4 regions of the Variovorax sp. OK605 genome follow, and region 1 is predicted to be linked to each of the others. Evidence: predicted binding sites of a transcription regulator. Region 1 holds the regulator's gene; each other region holds the start of a gene.

Region 1 (5,333 bases):
CCGCGCGCATTTCCTGCCGCTGCCTTCTCCCTTTTTGCAAGGGATACCTGGCCCGCCTCGGCGGGCTTTTTCATCTGTGCGTGCGGGGCTGACGCAATCAGCCGCATACAATGCCGAGCAAGTTTCGTGCCTCTATGACATTGCACTCTTACCCCACCACTCCCCTCCTGCGTCGCGTCGGCCGCCTGGCCGCCGCCGCGCTCCTGCTGGCCGGCTTCGCTTCGGGCGCGCTGGCCGAGACCGCCGACCGTACCAAGCCGATGAACATCGAGTCGGACGCCATGCGTTACGACGACCTGAAGCAGACCAGCGTGTTCACGGGCAACGTGCTGGTCACCAAGGGCACGATCATCATCCGCGGCGCACGCCTGGACGTGCGCCAGGACGCCGAGGGCTACCAGTACGGCGTGGTCACCGCGGCACCCGGCAAGCGCGCTTACTACAAGCAGAAGCGCAACGCGCCCGACGAGTGGATCGAGGGCGAGTCGGAAGTCATCGAGTACGACAGCCGCGCCGACAACGTCAAGTTCATCCGCAACGCCGTGATGCGCCGCCTGCTCGGCGCCACGCCGAACGACGAGAGCCAGGGCGCGCTGATCGTCTACGACCAGAGCAACGACACCTACACGGTCAACGGTTCCACCGTGCCGCCGAACACCGCCGTCAACGCGTCCACCCCGGGTGGCCGCGTGAAGACCATCCTGACCCCCAAGGCCGCGACCGCGCCCGGCGCTGCCGTTCCGGGCGCTCCGGCCGGTGCCAAGGCGCCGCCGCCGGCACCCACCCCGGCGCCCGGCAAGGGCCTGCGCCCGAGCACCACGCTCAGTGACGAGGGAGAAACCCGCAAGTGATCGAAACCGCTGGAACGCAGGACGCCAACGGCACGCCGGGCAGCCGCCTGGTCGCGCGCGGCCTGAAGAAGAGCTACGGCAGCCGCACGGTCGTGAAGGACGTCTCTCTCGACGTGCAGAAGGGCGAAGTCGTCGGGCTGCTCGGGCCGAACGGCGCGGGCAAGACCACTTCGTTCTACATGATCGTCGGGCTGGTGCGTGCCGACGCGGGCGACATCACCATCGACGGCGAGCCGATCGCCCACATGCCGATCCACCGCCGCGCCCGCATGGGCCTGAGCTACCTGCCGCAGGAAGCCTCGATCTTCCGCAAGCTCACGGTCGAGGAAAACGTGCGCGCCGTGCTCGAGCTGCAGCAGGAGCCCGACGCCAACGGCAAGATGGCGGCGCTGTCCAAGCAGCACATCGAAGAGCGCCTGTCCGAGCTGCTGGCCGACCTGCGCGTGGACCATCTGCGCGATTCGCCCGCGCTGGCGCTGTCGGGCGGCGAGCGCCGCCGCGTCGAGATCGCGCGCGCGCTGGCCACCCAGCCGCGCTTCATCCTGCTGGACGAGCCCTTTGCCGGTATCGACCCGATCGCGGTGATCGAGATCCAGCGGATCATCAGTTTCCTGAAGGAACGTGGCATCGGCGTGCTCATCACCGACCACAACGTGCGTGAGACGCTGGGCATCTGCGACCACGCGTTCATCATCAGCGACGGGCACGTGCTGGCACAAGGCACGCCTTCGGAGATCGTCGACAACGCCGAAGTACGCAGGGTGTACCTCGGCGAGCACTTCCGGATGTAAGGGAGGGTCGGGTTCTCCATGAAGCAAGGGCTGTCCCTTCGCGTCTCGCAGCATCTTGCGCTGACGCCCCAGCTCCAGCAGTCCATTCGGCTGCTGCAACTCTCCACGCTCGAACTGAGCCAGGAGGTGGAGCAGATGCTGGACGAGAACCCGTTCCTGGAGCGCACCGCGGAAGAGGCGGCGCGCGAGGAGTTCGGGCTCGACACGGCCGATGCGCCGGTGCCGCGCGATGACGCAGGCGACAGCGCCGATGGCGGCGAGGGCGACTTCACTCCATCCGCAAGCACCTCCAGCACGTCCACGGAAACCAGCACCAGCAGCACGGAGTCCGACGGCCCGGCCGCCGAAATCACCGAGCGCGAGCCCGACTGGGAAGGCGACGGCACCGTCGACATGGCGGCGCCCGACGACAGCGAGTGGGGCAGCGACGCGCCCGCGCGCCAGAACAACCTGGGCGACGACGAACGCGCCGACGCCACCGAGCTCGCGCGCAGCCAGGAGTCGCTGCAGTCGTTCCTGCACCGCCAGGCGCTGAGCCTGCGGCTGAACGAGAACGACAACGCCGCGCTGCGCTTCCTGATCGAATCGCTCAACGACGACGGCTACCTCGAAGACTCGCTGCCCGCGCTGGCCTCGGGCCTGGCCGGCGACGACAACGACCAGTTCGACGACCTCGTGCACCACTTCCAGGTGGCGCTGGGCCTGCTGCAGAGCCTGGAGCCCGCCGGCGTCGGCGCGCGCGACCTGGGCGAATGCCTGAGCATCCAGCTGCGCGCGCTGGCCAGCGAGGACGAGAGCGACGACCAAGCGCTGGTCCGCAAGACCGCCATCGCCATCTGCAAGCTGCCGATGGAGCTGCTCGCGCGGCGCGACTTCAAGCGGCTGGCCACGCTCACCCGCACCAACGAGGAGCTGGTGCGCTCGGCGCTGCAGATCATCGCGCGCCTGGAGCCCAAGCCAGGCCGGCGCTTCGTGGACGTCGAGCGCAACATCGTCATTCCCGACGTGATCGTCACCAAGACGGGCCGCGGCACCAACATCAAGTTCCGCGTCATGCTGAACCCCGAGGTCATGCCGCGCCTGCGCGTGCACGACATCTACGCCGGCGCGCTCAAAGCGCACAAGGGCGAGGGCAGCCAGGCGCTGTCGCAGCGGCTGCAGGAGGCGCGCTGGTTCATCAAGAACATCCAGCAGCGCTTCGACACCATCCTGCGCGTGAGCAACGCCATCGTCGAGCGGCAGAAGAGCTACTTCGTGCACGGCGAGCTCGCCATGCGCCCGCTGGTGCTGCGCGAGATCGCCGACGAGCTGGGCCTGCACGAGTCGACCATCTCGCGCGTGACCACCGCCAAGTACATGTCCACGCCGTACGGCACGGTCGAGCTCAAGTACTTCTTCGGCTCGGCGCTGGGCACCGAGACCGGCGGCAACGCGTCGAGCACCGCGGTGCGCGCGCTGATCAAGCAGTTCGTGAGCTCCGAGAGCATCAAGAAGCCGCTGTCGGACAGCCAGATCTCCGAGATGCTGAAGGAGCAGGGCATCGAGTGCGCGCGCCGCACCGTGGCCAAGTACCGCGAAGCGCTGCGCATCGCCCCCGCCAACCTGCGCAAGGCGCTGTAGAAAGCCGCCGATGAGCCGTCGCCCGATGTCGCGCTGGGGGCATTGGATGTCGGCTTTGCTTGCCGTGCTGTTTTTTTCCGGCTGCGCCACCTTGCCCGACGAGGCCCCGCGCCCGCCCACCAAGGCCATGGCCGCGTCGGCCGACACCGCGCTGGGCAAGATCGCGCTGGCTGCCCAGCCCGACCCCGACCTGAGCGGCTTTCGCCTGATGCCCGGCGGCGACTTCGCCTTCGACACCCGCATCCAGCTGGCCCGCCGCGCGCAGCGCACGCTCGACGTGCAGTACTACCAGATCGAGAACGACGAGACCGGCCGCTACCTGCTGCGCACCCTGCGCGACGCCGCGCTGCGCGGCGTGCGCGTGCGGCTGCTCATGGACGACCTCTACACCTCGGGCGAGGACGAGCTGCTGCGCGGCTTCGCCGCCACGCCCAACGTGGAGCTGCGCCTGTTCAACCCGTTCCCGGCCGGACGCGGCAGCATCCTGAAGCGCTTCACCGCGTCGCTGTTCGACTTCAGCCGCGTGAACCGGCGCATGCACAACAAGCTGTTCATCGCCGACGGCGCGATGGCGGTGGCGGGCGGACGCAACATCGGCAACCAGTACTTCCGGCGCACCGCGGGCGAGAACTTCCTCGACCTGGACACCTTCGTCACCGGCGCGCTGATGCCGCGGCTGGGCAGCCTGTTCGACCAGTACTGGAACAGCGTCTACGTGCGGCCGGTGGCGTCGGTCGTGGCCAGCGACCTGTCGCGCGAGGAGCTGCAGCGCCGCTTCGAGGCCGCCACCGCGCCCGGCACCACGCCACCCCCGCCGCCGCCCGCGCCCAACGACCTGCTGGGCTACAGCCCGATGGCCGACGACCTGGACAGCGGCAAGCTCAACCTGATCTGGACCCTGGCCGAGGCCTACGCCGATTCGCCCGACCGCGTGATCGGCAAGACCGCCTCGTACGGCGGCGTGCCGCTGCTGGACGTGGACAGCGTGCGCTACAACGTGGTCGAGCAGATGCGCCGTGCGCGCGCCGAGGTGACCATCGTCTCGCCGTACCTGATCCCGGGCGCCACGGGGCTGGAAGTGATGCGCGAGATCCGCCGGCGCGACGTGAAGATCAGCGTGGTCACCAATTCGCTGGCCGCCACCGACGAGCCGCTGGTGCACACCGCCTACCGGCGCTACCGCCCGGACATGCTCAAGCTGGGCGCCGACCTGTACGAGCTGAGCTCCACGCGCACCCGGCGCAGCGTGCGGCTGGGGCTGTTCGGCACCTCGGTGGGCCGGCTGCACGCCAAGTCGGCGGTGATCGACCGGCGCACGCTGTTCGTGGGGTCGATGAATTTCGATCCGCGCTCGGAGTCGGCCAATACCGAGATCGGCCTGATCATCCACAGCCCCGAAATGGCGCAGCAGATGCTCAAGCTGCTCGACGTGCTCAAGCAGCAGGGCGCCTACCGGCTGCGCTTTGCCGAGGGCAGCAACGAGTCGCGCATCGAATGGACCAGCGAGGAGGCCGGCAAGCTCACCGTGCTGACCGAGGAGCCCGACTCGGGCTTCTGGGACCGCACCATGCTCGAGATCCTGGCGCCGCTGACGCCGGAGAGCCTGCTCTAGGCTGCGCGGTCCGGGCCGGCGCTAGTTGCCGCGAACCGCCGACCACACCAGCCGGACGCCCAGCAGCCCCATCACGCCGCCGGCCACGCGGTCGATCCAGACCTTGTAGTGCAGGTAGGCCGAGCGCGGCGCCGCCGACGACAGGGCCAGCGCCACCACGGTGTACCAGCCGGTCTCGATGCAGAAGATGACGGCCGGCACCGCCAATGCCAAGGCGAGCGGCACGTCGTGCGGCAGGAAGGCGGCAAAGATGCTGGCGTAGACCACCGCCGTCTTCGGGTTGCTGACCTGGGTGGCCAAGCCGAAAAGAAAGGTACGGAAGGTACGCCCGCCGCGGCCCTGGCCGGCGCGCGGGTTACCTGCTTCCTGCGCCACCGGCAGCGGCTGGCGGGCGCCGCGCCAGATGCGTACCCCCAGGTACACCAGGTAGGCACCGCCGAATCCCTTGATCGCCAGGTA
Region 2 (5,333 bases), on a different contig from region 1:
CCCGCCTTCGCGCCAGGCAGCGCACCGGCCCGGCTCGAGTCCCTGCGGCTCGGCCGGCTGCGCATTCCGGTCGACCAGACCGCCAGCATGCAGGTGCCGTTTCGCGGACCCGGCGGCGCGGACGGCGGGTCGTTCCGCTACGTGCCGGCGGCCGACGTGCTCGAAGGCCGGCTTGCAGCGGGCGAACTGAAAGACAAGATCGTGCTCCTGGGCGCCACCGCGCCGGGGCTGCAGGACCTGCGCGCCACGCCCGTCGAAGCGGCGTTTCCCGGCGTGGAGGTGCACGCCAACATCGTCTCGGCCCTGTTCGACCACCGCCTGCTCAGCGTGCCCGACTACGCGCCCGGCTACGAAGTCTTGCTGATCCTGGCGGCGGGACTGGTGCTCGCGTTCGGGCTGTCGATGCTGTCGGCGCCGCGCGCGCTGCTGCTGGCCGCGGGCACGATCGCCGCGCTCACAGGCGTCAACGTCTGCCTCTACCTAGGCCATGGGCTCGTCCTGCCGCTGGCGTCGGCGCTCGCGATGACCGCGCTGGCCTTCGCGCTCAACATGAGCTGGGGCTACTTCGTCGAGTCGCATGCGCGGCGAGGGCTGGTGCGGCTCTTCGGCACCTACGTGCCGCCCCAGTTGGTCGACGAGATGATGGTGCACCCCGACCGTTACAGCATGCGCGCCGAGAGCAAGCCGATGACCGTGGTGTTCTGCGACATGCGCGACTTCACGCGCCTGTCGGAGCAGATGGCGCCGGCGGAGCTGCAGGCCTTCCTCAACACCGTGTTCAGCCGGCTTACCGACGTCATCAGCGCCCACCGGGGCACCATCGACAAGTACATGGGCGATTGCGTCATGGCCTTCTGGGGCGCACCCATCGACACGCCCGACCACGCAACCCTTGCCGTGCGGGCGGCCCTGGGCATGGCCGACGCCGTGCGCGACATCAACCAGGCCCACCGCGCCAGCGGCCGGCCCGAGATCAGCGTGGGCATCGGCATCAACAGCGGCGTGATGAGCGTGGGCGACATGGGCTCGACCGCGCGCCGCAGCTATACCGTGGTCGGCGATGCAGTCAATCTCGCTTCCCGGCTGGAGGGCTTGAGCGGACACTACGGGGTGGAAATCGTGGCCAGCGGCGCGACACGCGAGCTGGCGCCGGACTACGTCTGGCAGGAGCTGGACAGCGTGCTGGTCAAGGGCAAAGCCCAGGCCGTGGCCGTCTTCACCCCCTTGGCCGCGCGCACGCCCGAGGCGGTCGAACAGGCACAGCAGATGCTCGCCCGATGGGCCGAAGTGCTTGCCGCGTACCGGCGCCAGGACTGGGCCGTGGGCCGCAACCTGCTCGCCCCGCTGCTCGTTGCCGATGCCAAAAAAGTCCTTTACCAGCTCTACGCCCAGCGTTTAGCCTCGATGGCGTTGCGGCCGCAAGACCCGAATTGGGACGGCGCAACCCGGTTCGAAACCAAATGACGACAGACACACACAAGGGGTCTCTCACAATGCAGGTTCGTGTGCTGGGTTGCTCGGGCGCCATCGCCAAGGGCTGCCGCACCACGTCTTTCCTGGTCGACACCGACCTGCTCGTGGACGCGGGTACGGGTGTCGGAGACCTCACGCTCGACGAAATGGCCGGCATCGACGACGTCGTGCTGACGCACTGCCACCTCGACCACATCGCCGCGCTGCCCCTGATGCTCGACGCCGTCGGCAGCCGCCGCACCCGTCCCCTGCGCGTGCATGCGCTGCGCGCCACCATCGAGGCGCTAAGGGCGCATGTGTTCAACAACGTCATCTGGCCGGATTTCGAGAGCATTCCGAGCGCGGATGCGCCGTTCGTCAGTTTTCACGACATCGTGGTGGGCCAGGTGCTGGATCTGGGGAGCCGCGAGCCCAAGCGCATCGAGGTCCTGCCGGCGGTGCATACCGTGCCGGCCTGCGGCTTCGCTGTGCGGCGCGCCGAAGGGGGCGCTCACTGGGTCTTCAGCGGAGACACCGAGCGCAATGCGCCGTTCTGGGACCGGGTGAACGCGCTGGACGTGGCGATGCTGGTGATCGAGACGGCGTTCAGCAGCAGGGAGCAGGCGCTGGCCGAACGCAGCTTGCATCTGTCGCCGGCGGTGCTGGCCGACGAACTGGCGCGCATCGATCCGGGCAAGCAGTTCCCGATCTACATCACGCACACGAAGCCCGCGGAGACCGAGGAGATCATGAGCCAGATCGACGCGCTGGTGGATCACCAGGTCGCGGGGCTGGCGCACAGGGACATCCGGTGGTTGAGGGCGGACGGGGTGTTGACGTTTTGAGTTGGTTGGAAAGAGGAGGTGACAAACTTGTCACCTTTTGTCTCGTGCGAGAGCAAGAAGTGTCACTCGCTGTAACTGAAGTGTGAACAAAATCACTAATCCCGAGATGTAAGCGATTGAAAACAGGCTGGCACGGATGCTGCGGAAGGTACTCCGCTCCGGGCAGGTTCCCGGGCGTAACAACCAACCAACCTGGAGTTAGTTAAATGAACCGTCGTACCATCGCTCGCCGCGCACAGGCCGGCTTTACCCTTATCGAATTGATGATCGTTGTGGCGATCATCGGTATCTTGGCTGCTGTGGCTCTGCCGGCATATCAGGATTACGTTGCCAAGTCGCAAGTTGCTGGCGGCCTTGCGGAAATTACTCCCGCCAAGGTGAACATCGAAGACCGCATTGCCTCGGGCACGCCGCCCGCCAATGTCACCGATATCGGCCTGAATACGCCAACGAAGCGCTGCGCGATTACCATGACTGGCTTCACCGGTGCCACTGCCCCTGCAAACTCGGGTGGCACCATCGTTTGCACGCTTATTGGCAACGCCCAAGTGAATGGTCAAACCATCACTTGGACTCGCGGCGCTGACACCGCAGGCACTGGTGGCACGACAGGTACTTGGGGTTGTGCTACCTCGGTGGCCGTCAAGCTGTCGCCTAAGGAATGCCCGGGTGTCTAATTAGCTTGGTCAATTATTAAGCCGCCTCCGGGCGGCTTTTTTCGTTTGAGTGCCCTTAGTGGGTCGTGTTAATTTAAAAAAATGGAAATCAACTTTAACAAGTCGGCTGGCTAATTCAGGTGGGAGAGCAATCCCTCGTTGCCTACCTACGGACGAGCCGAGGGGGCTTGCTTTCGCTTTCTATCTCGTCTAGCGCTTGGTCGGAAACCAGTTTCCGTTTGATATTGAACCTAAGGTCTGAAAGTCACGCGCATCGCTTCAAAGAAGCGCTAGGCTCGTGAGCAAGATCGGCCATGAAATTCGCTCTGCTGCCACGGTTTGCCACTGAGAGTGCCTCGCTGGATGCCACCTCGGCTTCCGGCAGTGCTCTGATCGCGTTGCCCTTCATCTTCCCGGTCGTTGCAGGCCCTTCTGTCAACGTTTGGCAGCAGTTGGTGTCGTGGCTGTCCATCGCGCTTTTGCTGATCCTGGTCAACGCGAGCGTCCTCCAGTTGAGCGGCCGGGTAATGGCTTGCCTCGCCGTGGTCGCACTCCTTGTCGCCGCTTCTCTCGAAGCAGGGCTCGGTCTCAGTGCCCGCAGCCCCGCCGTGCTCGCCATCTTTGCCGCCGTTATGGCCGCCTGTCTTGGTTCGAGCCTCGCGCACTACGGCGCCCGCTGGCATGCGGTTCTTGCCCAGGGTTTGTTGGGGGCAGGGCTCATCAGCGCCGTGCTCGGCCTGTTGCAGTACTTCGGGTTGGCTGATCGCTTGGAGCCTTGGACAAGCGCGCCTGCGGTCGGACAGGCTTTCGGCAATCTGCGCCAGCGCAATCAGTTCGCCAGCTTGATCAGCATGGCCCTGATTTCCGCGCTCTGGCTTTATGCGGCACGCAGAAGCACGGGCCGCCTCAGGCGCCTTGCCTGGCTAGCGGCAATCGCCCTGCTGGTGGTGGCGGCCGCCGCTTCTACGTCGCGGACGGGCCTGCTCGAATTTCTGCTCATCGTCGGCGTAACGGCCTGGATGGCGCGGCGGGAGCGACGCGAGCCGTGCCGGAGTGCGGCGAATCCAAACATGCCATACCGCCTGCCCGTCCCGATGGCGCTGCTGTGCTTGGTCCCCTTGTACTTCCTGTCCGCCTGGACGCTGCCGCAACTCGTCGGCGGCGCGGGCGAGAGCATGGCGCAGCGCCTGAGCGAGGGCGCGCCAGTGGGCCACAGCCGGCTGATTCTTTGGCACAACGTGCTGACCCTCATCGCGGAGCATCCGTGGCGCGGGTGGGGCTGGGGCGAGCTGAGCTTTGCGCACTACATGCACAGCACGCTGTATCCCGGGGCGCGCTTCGTCGAGATCCTCGACAACGCCCACAACCTGCCGCTGCATCTGGCGGTCGAACTCGGCATTCCCGCCGCAGTTCTGATTTGCGGTGGATTTCTCTGGTTGGTGGTCACTTCGCGACCTTGGCTCGAGCGCGATCCGTTCCGCCTCATGGTGTGGGGACTGCTGGGTGTGATCGTGCTGCACAGTTTGCTCGAATACCCGTTGTGGTACGGGCCATTCCAGATGGTCTTCGGTCTTTGCCTCGGGGTGCTCTGGTCTGCCAAGCGAACTGAATCGGCTCGATCCTCGCGGTGGGCATCGGCTCTGTCGATGGCTCCGGCCGTCGGGTTGATTGCCATCGTCTGCTATGCAAGTTGGGACTACATTCGCATCAGCCAGATCTACCTGCCTCGCGAGGAGCGGCTGCCCGCATACGAGCAAGACACCCTCGAAAAGTTGAGCGGTTCGTGGCTGTTCGCCAATCAAGTGGCTTTCGCCAAACTCACCCTCACCGCGGTGACCCCCGCCAATGCGCTGGAAGTTCATGCGCTGGCTCTGCGGCTCCTGCACTTTTCCCCCGAGCCTCGCGTGATCGTCAAGCTGATCGAAAGCGCCGAGTTGCTGGGCATGCACAGCGAGGCCCGGCGTGAGGCAGAGCGATTCAGCGTTGCATTTCCGCATCAATACAGGTCTTGGATCGAGGGCAAGTCCGTCGATTCACTGGCGCCTTGATCGCTGCTGCGGCGCAACTTCTCAGGGCGATGCCTAAGGCCATACCGACGCGACAAGCGGCATTTGTTTCCGGATAAGCGGTTTTTTACGGAACGTAAAGAAGCGTAAGCTAAGACACAAAGATACACATTTGTGTCTGCTGCTCTCAGAGCGCTCTTGGGCCCGTCATGACCTTCTACAAAACCCGTTTCCGCAGTGCCGGCTTCACGCTGATCGAAGTCATGATCGTGGTCGTGATCATCGGCATTCTGGCCGCGATCGCGATCCCGCAGTACTCGGATTACGTGCGGCGTGCGCGGGTATCTGAAGCGTTGGGGCTGCTGGCTGGCATG
Region 3 (5,333 bases), on a different contig from region 1:
GTGATTGCCTCGGGCTTCGGCGAGGCGGGCGAGGAGGGGCGCGAGGTGCAGAAGGCCATGGCCGAGCGCGCGCGCGCCGCCGGCATGCGCCTGTACGGCCCCAACACGCAAGGCCTGGCCAACTTCGGCAACGGCGCCATCGCGGGCTTCTCGACCATGTTCGTCGAGGTGCCGCCGGCCGACGGCCCCATCGGCGTGGTGAGCCAGAGCGGCGGCATGAGCGCCATGGCCTACGGCCTGCTGCGCGGGCGCGGCCTGGGCGTGCGCCACGTGCACGCCACGGGCAACGAGGCCGACGTGACGGTGTCCGACCTGGCCTGGGCCGTGGCGCACGACCCCGACGTGAAGCTGCTGCTGCTGTACCTGGAGAACATCGCCAACCCCGAGATGCTGGCCCGCACGGCCGCCTATGCACGCGAGCGCGACCTGCCGATCATCGCGGTGAAGGCAGGGCGCTGCGCGAGCGGTCAGAAGGCGGCGTCGTCGCACACCGGCTCGCTGGCCAACGAAGACCGCGCGGTCGACGCCTTCCTGCGCCACCACGGCATCTGGCGGGTGCGCGACCCGCACGCGCAGGCGCTGGCGGCCGAGGCCTACCTGAAGGGCTGGCGGCCCGAGGGGCGGCGGCTGGTGGTCATCAGCAACTCGGGCGCGAGCTGCGTGATGGGCGCGGACGCGTCGGAAGAGTTCAAGCTGCCGCTGGCGGAACTCTCGCCCGCCACGCGGCGCGACGTGGCCGCGCGGCTGCCGGGCTTCGCGACGGCGACCAACCCGATCGACATCACCGCCGCGCTGCTGTCCAACAGCGGCCTGTTCGGCGACGTGCTGCCCGCCGTGGCGCAGGACCCGGCGGCCGACCTGTTCTTCATCAACATCCCGGTGGCTGGCGCGGGCTACGACGTCGAGGCCTTCGCGAACGACACCGCGAAGTTCGAGGCCGCAACGGGCAAGCCGGTGGTGGTGGCCGCCTGGCAGGCGAGCGTGGCCGCGCCGTTCAAGGCCCGCGGCATCCCGACCTTCGGCAACGAGACCGAGGCGCTGGGCGTGCTGGCGCAACTGGCGTCGCACACGGCGCTGATGCGCGAGTCGCACGCGGCCTGGCCCGAAGAGGCGGCGCCCGCGCTGCCGCGGGGCAGCGGCCGTTTCCTGAACGAGGCCGAGAGCCTTGCGCTGCTGGCCGCGCGCGGCGTGCCGGTGGTGGCGCACCGGCTGTGCCGCACGGCGGCGCAGGCGCGCGATGCCTGGGGTGCGGTGGCCGAGGCGGGTGCCCCGGCGGTGGTGAAAGCCTGCTCGGCCGACGTGCCGCACAAGTCGGAACACGGCCTGGTGGCGCTGCGGGTCGGCAGCGCCGACGAGGCGGCGGCGCTGTTCGACGCGCAATGGGCCAAGCTGGCCGAACTGGGCGCGGCGCGCGAGGGCGTGCTGGTGGCGGCCATGCACAAGGGGCGGCACGAGTTCATGGTCGGCGCGCGGCTGGATCCGGTGTTCGGCCCGGTCGTGGTGGTCGGCGACGGCGGCACCAACGTCGAGGCGATGCAGGACGTGGCGGTGCTGCTGCCGCCCTTCGACGCGGCCGAGGTGAAGGCCGCGCTGAGCACGCTGCGCATCGCGCCGCTGCTCGGCGGCGTGCGCGGCGAGCCGCCGCTGGACGTGCAGGCGCTGTCCGAGGTGGTCGTGGCGGTGGGCCGGCTCATTGCGGCGGCGGGCGGCCGGATCGCCTCGATCGACGTGAACCCGGTCATGGTCGGGGCGGTGGGCGAGGGGGCGATGGTGGTGGACGCGCTGGTCGAACGCGCCGGCTGAACGCGCGCCGGGAGGCGTCGCGGACGGCGAAAGCCGGGCGCCGAACCCTTAAATCTGTGAAGTAGTTGGCAAATTGCGGGCTGAAACCTAAGCCGGGGTCGTGCCGTTCTGAATCCGATGCGTTGAGTAGTTTCGTATTCATTTCCGAAAGGAAACACCATGCGCCACTGCTTCACGCCCCATCTCGCCTTGTCTTCGCTGCCCTCGCTGTTCTCGCTGCCCTTGGGGGTGTCGTCATGAACGCCGACGCGCTGCCCGCGCGCGACGGGGTCGGGCCGGGCCCCGAAGCGTTCGCCGAGGGCGCCGAGCCCATCGAACCCGCCGGTGCCCACCTGCGCACGCACCGCGAAGGCGCCGTGCTGGTGCTGACGATCAGCAACCCGCGCTCGCGCAACGCGCTCAACCCGTCCATCTACCGCGCCGCCGCCCAGGCCGTGCGGGCGACCGCGGGTTTTCGCACCGTGCGCGCCATCGTGCTGCGCGGCGACGGCGCCCACTTTTCCGGCGGCGGCGACCTCAAGCGGCTGGCGCGGCAGCGCAAGTTTCCGGAGGCGGAGCAGCGCGGCCACATCGACGCGCTGCACGAGTGGGTCATGGCCCTGCAGGAAGCGCCCCAGCCGGTGATTGCCGCGGTCGAGGGTGCGGCCATGGGCGGTGGTTTCTCGGTGTGCCTGGCGTGCGACCTGATCGTGGCGGCCGAGGACGCGCGCTTTGCGATGTCCTACGTCAACATGGGCCTGTCGCCCGAAGCGGGCGGCACCGATTCGCTGGCGCGGGCCTTGCCGCCGCAGGCCGCGCTCGAGATGCTGCTCGACGGCACGCCGGTGAGCGCCGAGCGCCTGCATGGCTGGGGCGTGGTCAACAAGGTGGTGCCTGCCGGCAGCGCCTACAACGCGGCGCTCGGCTGGGCGCAGGAACTGGCGCGCGGGCCGTTCGAGGCGCAGGCGCGCATCAAGGCGCTGGTGCACGGCGCGCGCGGCCGGGCGCGGCGCGAGCAGCTGGACGCCGAACGTGAATCCTTCCTGACCAGCCTGTACGGCGACGAGGCCGGCGACCGCATCCGCCGGTTCCTGGCGCCGCGCAGGGGCGCGGTGGCCGGCGACGGCACCCTGCAGTGATTCGGCGGCAGCGCACGCCGGGAACACGAAAAAAAAGACCCTCGACCGTTTCCTTGGGCTTCGCATCAGGGCTTTCACTGGCCTCGAACTTGCTAAGCTATGGCTCAAGGAGATTGGTCGTTCCATGCACAAATTCGACGAGATGTATGAGCAGTTGCCCTACTCGGGGGCTGCGATCCGACAGCACTACAAGCGCTACGACCAATGGCTCGCGAAGCAACCCGGTGAGGTGATGCGTTCGCGGCGCGAAGAGGCGGAAATGATCTTCCGCCGGGTCGGCATCACCTTCGCGGTGTACGGCGCGAAGGACGAGGACGGCTCCGGCACCGAGCGGCTCATCCCGTTTGACCTGCTGCCCCGCATCATTCCCGCCCACGAGTGGGCCAGCATGGAGAAGGGGCTCGTGCAGCGCGTCACGGCGCTCAACCGCTTCCTCTACGACGTCTACCACGACCAGGAAATCATCAAGGCCGGCATCATCCCGGCCGAGCAGATCCTGAACAACGCCCAGTTCCGTCCCGAGATGATGGGCGTGAACGTGCCGCACAACGTGTACTCGAACATCTCGGGCATCGACATCGTGCGCGCCCCCGATGCCGACGGCAACGGCGAGTACTACGTGCTCGAGGACAACCTGCGCGTGCCCAGCGGCGTGAGCTACATGCTGGAGAACCGCAAGATGATGATGCGGCTCTTCCCCGAGCTGTTCAACCAGAACCGCATCGCGCCGGTCGCGCACTACCCCGACCTGCTGCTCGAGACCCTGCGCGCCAGCGCGCCGCCGGCCACGGCCGAGCCCACGGTGGTGGTGCTCACGCCCGGCATGTACAACAGCGCCTACTTCGAGCACGCCTTCCTGGCCCAGCAGATGGGCGTGGAACTGGTCGAGGGCCAGGACCTGCTGATCAAGGACGACTTCGTCTACATGCGCACCACGCGCGGCCCCAAGCGCGTGGACGTCATCTACCGCCGCGTGGACGACGACTTTCTCGACCCCGAGGTGTTCCGCCCCACGTCCACGCTGGGCACGGCAGGCCTCATGCGCGCCTACCGCGCGGGCAACGTCGTGATCTGCAATGCCGTGGGCACCGGCGTGGCCGACGACAAGTCGATCTACCCGTACGTGCCGAAGATGATCGAGTTCTACCTCGGCGAGAAGCCGATCCTGAAGAACGTGCCTACCTACATGTGCCGCAACAAGGACGAGCTGCAGTACACGCTGGACAACATGAAGGACCTGGTCGTGAAGGAGGTGCACGGCGCCGGCGGCTACGGCATGCTGATCGGCCCGGCCGCCACGCAGGCCGAGATCGAGGACTTCAAGAAGGCCGTGATCGCCAAGCCCGACGGCTACATCGCCCAGCCCACGCTGAGCCTGTCGACCTCGCCCACCTTCGTGGACGCCGGCATCGCGCCGCGCCACATCGACCTGCGCCCCTTCGTGCTCTCGGGCAGCGAAGTGCAGATGGTGCCCGGCGGCCTCACGCGCGTGGCGCTGAAGGAAGGTTCGCTGGTGGTCAATTCGTCGCAGGGCGGCGGCACCAAGGACACCTGGATCCTCGAAGCCGATCGCGCGCCGAAGCCCAAGGCGGCCACGCAGTCGCAAAGCCAATCGTCCACGTAGGAATGTAGGAGCCCACACGATGCTGTCCCGCACCGCCGACCATCTCTACTGGATGTCCCGCTACACCGAGCGCGCCGAGAACACGGCGCGCATGCTCGATGTGAACTACCAGACCTCGCTGCTGCCGCAGTCCGCCGAAGTCGCCAAGTACGGCTGGCAGGGCGTGCTGTCCATCAGCGAACTGCTGCCCCTGTACAACCAGAAGTACGACCAGATCGCGCCCAAGGAAGTGATGGAGTTCATGGTCAAGGACGAGAGCAATGCCTCGTCGATCGTGTCCTGCCTGAAGGCCGCGCGCGAGAACGCCCGCGCGGTGCGCGGCGCGCTCACCACCGAGGCCTGGGAAACGCAGAACACCACCTGGCTCGAAGTGAACCGCATGCTGCGCTCGGGCGACTTCGAGCGCGACCCGGGCCAGTTCTTCGAGTGGGTCAAGTTCCGCTCGCACCTGTCGCGCGGCGTCACGCTGGGCACGATGCTGCAGGACGAGGCTTTCTACTTCTCGCGCCTGGGCACGTTCCTCGAACGCGCCGACAACACGGCGCGGCTGGTCGACGTGAAATTCCACGCGCTGAACAGCGAGTTCTTCGGTGCCGCCACCGAGGAAGACCAGGAGTACGACTTCTATCACTGGAGCGCGATCCTGCGCAGCGTCTCGGCCTTCGAGGTGTACCGCAAGGTGTACCGCGACGTGATCAAGCCCGAGCGCGTGGCCGAGCTGCTGATTCTTCGCGCCGACATGCCGCGCTCGCTGCATGCGAGCCTGGTCGAGGTGGTCAACAACCTCG
Region 4 (5,333 bases), 310 kb from region 1:
AGGATGGCCGCGTACATGCTCTTCACGTTGAGCACCTGCTGCGCGTCGATGATGCGGTGGCCCAGCCCGGTGTCGGAGCCGATGAACATCTCGGCCACGATGACGATCACCAGCGCCATCGACACCGCGGAGCGCAGGCCCACGAAGCTGGGCTGCAGGCTCTCCCAGATCAGCACGTCCTTGAAGACCTGCCAGCGCGAGGCGCCCATGACCTTCGCGGCCATCACGCGCTGCTTGCGTGCGTTCATCACGCCGTAGGCGCTGTTGAACACCACGATGAGCAGCGCGCCGAAGGCCGCGATGGCGATCTTGTTGACGTCGCTCACGCCGAAGATCAGCAGGAACAGCGGGATCAGCGCGGAAGAAGGCGTGGAGCGGAAGAAGTCGATCAGGAACTCCACGCTGCGGTAGGCCTTCTCGTTGCTGCCGAGCAGCACGCCCAGCGGCACGCCGACCACCGCCGCGATGAGGAAGGCCTGCAGCGTGCGCCACACGGTCATGGCGAAGTCGGTGAGCAGCGGTCCGCCCGCGAGCCCCGTGATCAGCGCCGCGATGGTGTCGGCGGGCGTGGGCAGAAGAATGGGCTTGATGAAGCCCAGGCGCACCACCAGGTCCCACGCGATGAACAGCACCACGGGCCCGATGAAGGGCAGCAGCCGGTCGCGCAGCGGCGTACGGGGCACGGCGGTGGCGGCACCGGCGGCCGGCGGGGTCCACGGCGCGGCCGTGGTCGGGCTTGCGTCGGCCATGCTCAGGCCTTGTAGAGAAGGCCGTCCACCGCGACCTTCTTCTCGAAGATGCCCTTCTCGGTGAACAGGTCGTAGAACTTCTGGAAGTACGCCACGTCGCTGGGCTTGAACTCGTTGTAGAGCATGTACGACGCGAGCGGCACTTCGGCCGTGAGCTTGCCTTCGATGGCGGTGTAGCCCTTCATGAACTGGCGCGCTTCGTCGGGCTTGGTGCGCACCAGCTCCACGCCGCGCGCATAGGCGGCGATGTACTTCTTCGCCACCTCGGGGTTCTTCTTGATGAACTCGGTGGTGAGGCTGGCCGCGCCGCCGTGCCACGGCGCCATCGGGTCGCCCAGGATGTATTTGGCGACCACGCCGGCCTCGATGACGCGCGTGGTGCCGTTCATGCGGCCCACGGTGCCGGTGGGCTCCAGCGTGTAGCAGGCGTCGACCTGGCCCGCCACCAGCGCGGCCACGTGCTGGCCGATGGGCAGCTCGCTCACGCTCGCGCCCTTGGCGCCGGCGCGCTCCAGCATGGTCTTGCACAGCGTGACGTTCTGGATGCCGGGGCCCGAGGCGACCTTCTTGCCGGCCAGCTCGGCCATGCTCTTGATGGGGCTGTCCTTGGCGACGATGAACTCGTCGAGCACGAACTTGGCGTTGCTCGGGTTGGTGCAGAAGATCTTGAAGAGACCCGGCTGCGCGATCTCGCCGATGGCGAGGTTGGCCGAGCCGGTGCCGTTGGCGCTGCCGTCGCAGCGCCCGGCGAGCATGCCTTCCATGACCTGCTGGGCGCCGGCGAATTTCAGCGGCTCGACGTCGAGGCCGGCTTCCTTGAAGTAGCCCTTGTCCACGGCCGCGAAGAACGGCAGGCCGGCGGCCACGGGCCAGAAGCCGATGCGCAGCTTGGGCGCGCCCTGCGCGCGCACCATGGCGGGCGCGGCCAGCACGGCCAGGCCCGCGGCGCCGGCCTGCAGCAATTGGCGGCGGCGGTGCGATGCGGATGGTTTGTCTTGGGTGCTCATCGGGGCTCCTGGGTCAAGGTCAAAGAGAAGAAGGAGAAGGAGAGAAAGAAGAAGGGGTGGCGCGGCTCGCGACGTAGGCACGCCAGCCGCCATGCGAAGTCACGTCCTGCGCGCCGGCCAGTGCATGGCCTTCGCAGATGAAGCCCTTCACCCAGCTGCCGTCGGCCAGCTCGACGCTGCCGAGGCCCAGGGGCGGCGGGATCAGCGCGAGGAAGCTGCCGACCTGCGCGAGGGGCACGGCCCAGACTTCGAGCGCGATGGCGGCGCCTTCACTGCCTTTATTGCCTTCACTGCCTTCAGCCACGCGCTGCAGGCCCGGCTTGGGCGGCACGGTGCCGGGCAGCGCATGCAGGCGATAGGCCGGCGCGGTGGTGGTGGCGCGCAGCAGCGTGGCGCCGCGCTCGGTGAGCTGGCTGTTGAGCGGCATGCCCGACAGGTGCGCGCCGACGACGGCGATCGGCAGCAGGTCGGCACCCTCGGCGGCGAGCCCCGGAATGGCGCGCATCGCCGGCAGCGGCGTGCCCGTTGCGCCCTGCGGGAGGCCGGTGGAGTGATGAAAGCGCTGACCCAGATCGGCCAATGCCAGGTCGCTGCCGCAGGGCCCGATCAGCGTGATGCCGAACGGCAGGCCGTCGGCGCGCAGGCTGCCGGGCACCGAGAGCGCGGCGTAGTCGAGCAGGTTGACGAAGTTGGTGTACGCGCCCAGGTTGCGGTTGAGCACGACCGGGTCGGCGCGCATCTGCTCGCGCGTGTAGTGCGTGGGCGCGGTGGGCACCACCAGCACGTCGATGTGGCGCCACATGGGCTCGACCTGCTGGGCGATGGCGCGCAGGCGGGTCTGGGCGTCGAACACGTCGGCGGCGGTGTAGCCCTGGCCCTGGGCGAGGATGCCGCGCACGGGCTCGATCACCTCTTGCGCATGGGCGTCGAAGAACGGACGCACCGCGGCGTAGCGCTCGGCGACCAGTGCGCTTTCGTACAGCAGCGCGGCCGCCTCGGCCAGCGGCGCGTAGGGAATGGTGACGGGCGAGCCGCCCAGGGCCAGCAGCCGCGCGGTGGCGTCGTTGAAGGCCTGCTCGGCGGCGGTGTCGCCGAAGAAGCTCAGCGTGTCGGGCACGCCGAAGTTGAAGCGCGCGGGGAGTGGCTGGCGGCGCAATGGCAGGTCGCGCGAGAAATCCCGCGAGTACGGGTCGCGCGCATCATGGCCGGCGGCGGCCAGCAGCACGTCGACGGCGGTGGCGACGGTGCGCGCGAAGATGGAAACGCAGTCGGCGCTCTGCGCCGCGGGCACCACGCCGAAGGCGCTCAGCAGCCCGCGCGAGGGCTTCAGCCCGACGATGTTGTTGAGCCCGGCCGGCACGCGGCCCGAGCCGGCGGTGTCGGTGCCGAGCGCGAAGTCGACCTCGCCGGTCGCCACCACGTAGGCCGAGCCCGAGCTGGACCCGCCCGAGACATAGCGTGCGTCGAAGGCATTGGGCACCTCGCCGTACGGCGAGCGCGTGCCGTTCAGGCCGCAGGCGAACTGGTCGAGGTTGGTCTTGCCGGCCAGCGATGCACCGGCTTCGAGCAGGCGCTGCACCACGGTCGCATGAACCGAGGGGTGCCGCTCGAAGGCCGGGCAGGCGGCGGTGGTGGGCACGCCGGCCACGTCGATGTTGTCCTTGACCGCGAAGCGCAGGCCGGCGAGCGGCAGGGCGAAACCGAGGGCATCGCCGGCCCGTGCGTGCGCGACGGGTTGCGCGAACTTCGCGATCCAGGCGGCGGCAGGCGATCCGTTTTCTTCATGCACCATCATCAGGCATCCAAACTTGTGTACAAGTCGAGATGCAAGCGGCGTGCCAGCGGGAATGGGTGTTGGATTGGCTCCTTCCTCTCCCGGGGGAAGGCTGGGATGGGGGCTGGGCTTCGGTCAGGCGCCGTGGTTGTTCGAAGGCCGTCATGCCCCCACCCCTACCCTCCCCCGGGAGGGGAGGGAGAAATGCAGGCAGCCTGCGATGCACGACGTGTGTCTTGCTCCTCCCCTTCCGGGGGAAGGCTGGGATGGGGGCAGGCCTTCGATCAGGCGCCGTGGTTATTCAAAAGCCGTCGTGCCCCCACCCCTGCCCTCCCCCCGGGAGGGGAGGGAGAAATGCAGGCAGCCTGCGATGCACGACGTGTGTCTTGCTCCTCCCCTTCCGGGGGAAGGCTGGGATGGGGGCAGGCCTTCGATCAGGCGCCGTGGTTATTCAAAAGCCGTCGTGCCCCCACCCCTGCCCTCCCCCCGGGAGGGGAGGGAGAAATGCAGGCAGCCTGCGATGCACGACGTGTGTCTTGCTCCTCCCCTTCCGGGGGAAGGCTGGGATGGGGGCAGGCCTTCGATCAGGCGCCGTGGTTATTCAAAAGCCGTCGTGCCCCCACCCCTGCCCTCCCCCCGGGAGGGGAGGGAGAAATGCAGGCAGCCTGCGATGCACGACGCGTGTCTTGCTCCTTCCCCTTCCGGGGGAAGGCTGGGATGGGGACAGGCCTTCGATCAGGCGCCGTGGTTGTTCGAAGGCCGTCGTGCCCCCACCCCGCCCTCCCCTGGGAGGGAACGGAGAAAGGCAAGCAGCCTGCGATGCACGACGTGTGTCTTGCTCCTTCCCCTTCCGGGGGAAGGCTGGGATGGGGGCGAGCCTTCGATCAGGCGCCGCGCTTATTCGAAAGCCATCGTGCCCCCACCCCTGCCCTCCCCCGGAAGGGGAGGGAGAAACTCAGCTCTTCCTGGCGTCGCGGTAGAGCTTCTCCACCTTCGGCAAATTCGCCTCCAGCTTCGCAATGCGGTCCGGCCCGGTCGGGTGAGTCGACAGGAAATTCAATCCGCCCTGGTTCTTGGAGGCCGTGGCCATCTTCTGCCACAGCGACACCGATGCCTTCGGATCGAAGCCCGCGCGCGCCGCGAGTTCCAGGCCCACCAGGTCGGCCTCGGTCTCGTCGCTGCGGCTGAACTTGAGGGTGATGAGCTGCGTGCCGGCGCGCGCCGCCAGGTCGCCCACCTGGCCCAGGCCGAGCAGCTGCGCACCGATGGAGAGCGCCGCGCCGGTGCCCGCGCTCTTGGCCATGCGGGCGCGCGCGTGCTCGCGCAGCGCGTGGGCCATCTCGTGGCCCATGACCATGGCGACTTCGTCGTCGCTGAGCTTGAGCTGCTCGAGGATGCCGGTGAAGAAGGCGATCTTGCCGCCGGGCATGCAGAAGGCGTTGATCTGCTTGCTGCCGATCAGGTTGACCTCCCACTTCCACTCGCGGGCACGTGCGTTCCACGGCGTGGCGAAGGGAATGAGGCGGTTCGCGATGGCGCGCAGGCGCTGCAGCTGCGGGTTGCCGTCGCCCGCCAGCGCGCCCTTGGCGCGCGCCTGTTCGAGCAACTGGCCGTACTGCTGAACGCCGGCCGCCTCGATCTTGTCGGCGGGCACGAGGTTGCGCGCCATCGAGGCATTGCCGACGTTGACCTGCGCCAGCGCCGCGCCGCTCAGGGCCGTGCCGGCCACGCCGGCCGCGGCCAGCAGGAAGGCCCGCCGTGGATTCCAGGGCGACGCCGCGGCCGGCGCGGCGAATTCGGAGC

The links. Region 1 encodes sigma-54, which starts transcription at its own class of promoters, with help from an activator protein. Its sites were predicted from a motif close to TGGCANGNAANCTGCTTT; they were not measured.
Region 2: the regulator sigma-54 is predicted to act here: its motif matches at 2,426-2,443, upstream of BM013_RS17935 (pilin).
Region 3: the regulator sigma-54 is predicted to act here: its motif matches at 3,000-3,017, upstream of BM013_RS38130 (circularly permuted type 2 ATP-grasp protein).
Region 4: the regulator sigma-54 is predicted to act here: its motif matches at 3,580-3,597, upstream of atzF (allophanate hydrolase).

What each region holds. Positions count from the first base shown of each region.
Region 1 is NZ_FOWL01000004.1:158,720-164,052, reverse strand. Features, by position in the region: gene lptA (lipopolysaccharide transport periplasmic protein LptA) at 135-851, shown strand; gene lptB (LPS export ABC transporter ATP-binding protein) at 848-1,642, shown strand; gene rpoN (RNA polymerase factor sigma-54) at 1,661-3,262, shown strand; gene BM013_RS12275 (phospholipase D family protein) at 3,273-4,874, shown strand; gene BM013_RS12270 (LysE family translocator) at 4,896-5,333, opposite strand, start outside.
Region 2 is NZ_FOWL01000006.1:271,162-276,494, forward strand. Features, by position in the region: gene BM013_RS17925 (CHASE2 domain-containing protein) at 1-1,464, shown strand, start outside; gene BM013_RS17930 (3',5'-cyclic-nucleotide phosphodiesterase) at 1,494-2,297, shown strand; gene BM013_RS17935 (pilin) at 2,504-2,974, shown strand; gene BM013_RS17940 (PglL family O-oligosaccharyltransferase) at 3,268-5,001, shown strand; gene BM013_RS17945 (type IV pilin protein) at 5,169-5,333, shown strand, end outside.
Region 3 is NZ_FOWL01000027.1:33,664-38,996, reverse strand. Features, by position in the region: gene BM013_RS38140 (acetate--CoA ligase family protein) at 1-1,803, shown strand, start outside; gene BM013_RS38135 (oxepin-CoA hydrolase, alternative type) at 2,040-2,921, shown strand; gene BM013_RS38130 (circularly permuted type 2 ATP-grasp protein) at 3,046-4,545, shown strand; gene BM013_RS38125 (alpha-E domain-containing protein) at 4,565-5,333, shown strand, end outside.
Region 4 is NZ_FOWL01000004.1:464,541-469,873, forward strand. Features, by position in the region: gene BM013_RS13630 (ABC transporter permease) at 1-749, opposite strand, end outside; gene BM013_RS13635 (ABC transporter substrate-binding protein) at 752-1,756, opposite strand; gene atzF (allophanate hydrolase) at 1,776-3,551, opposite strand; gene BM013_RS13645 (M48 family metallopeptidase) at 4,486-5,333, opposite strand, start outside.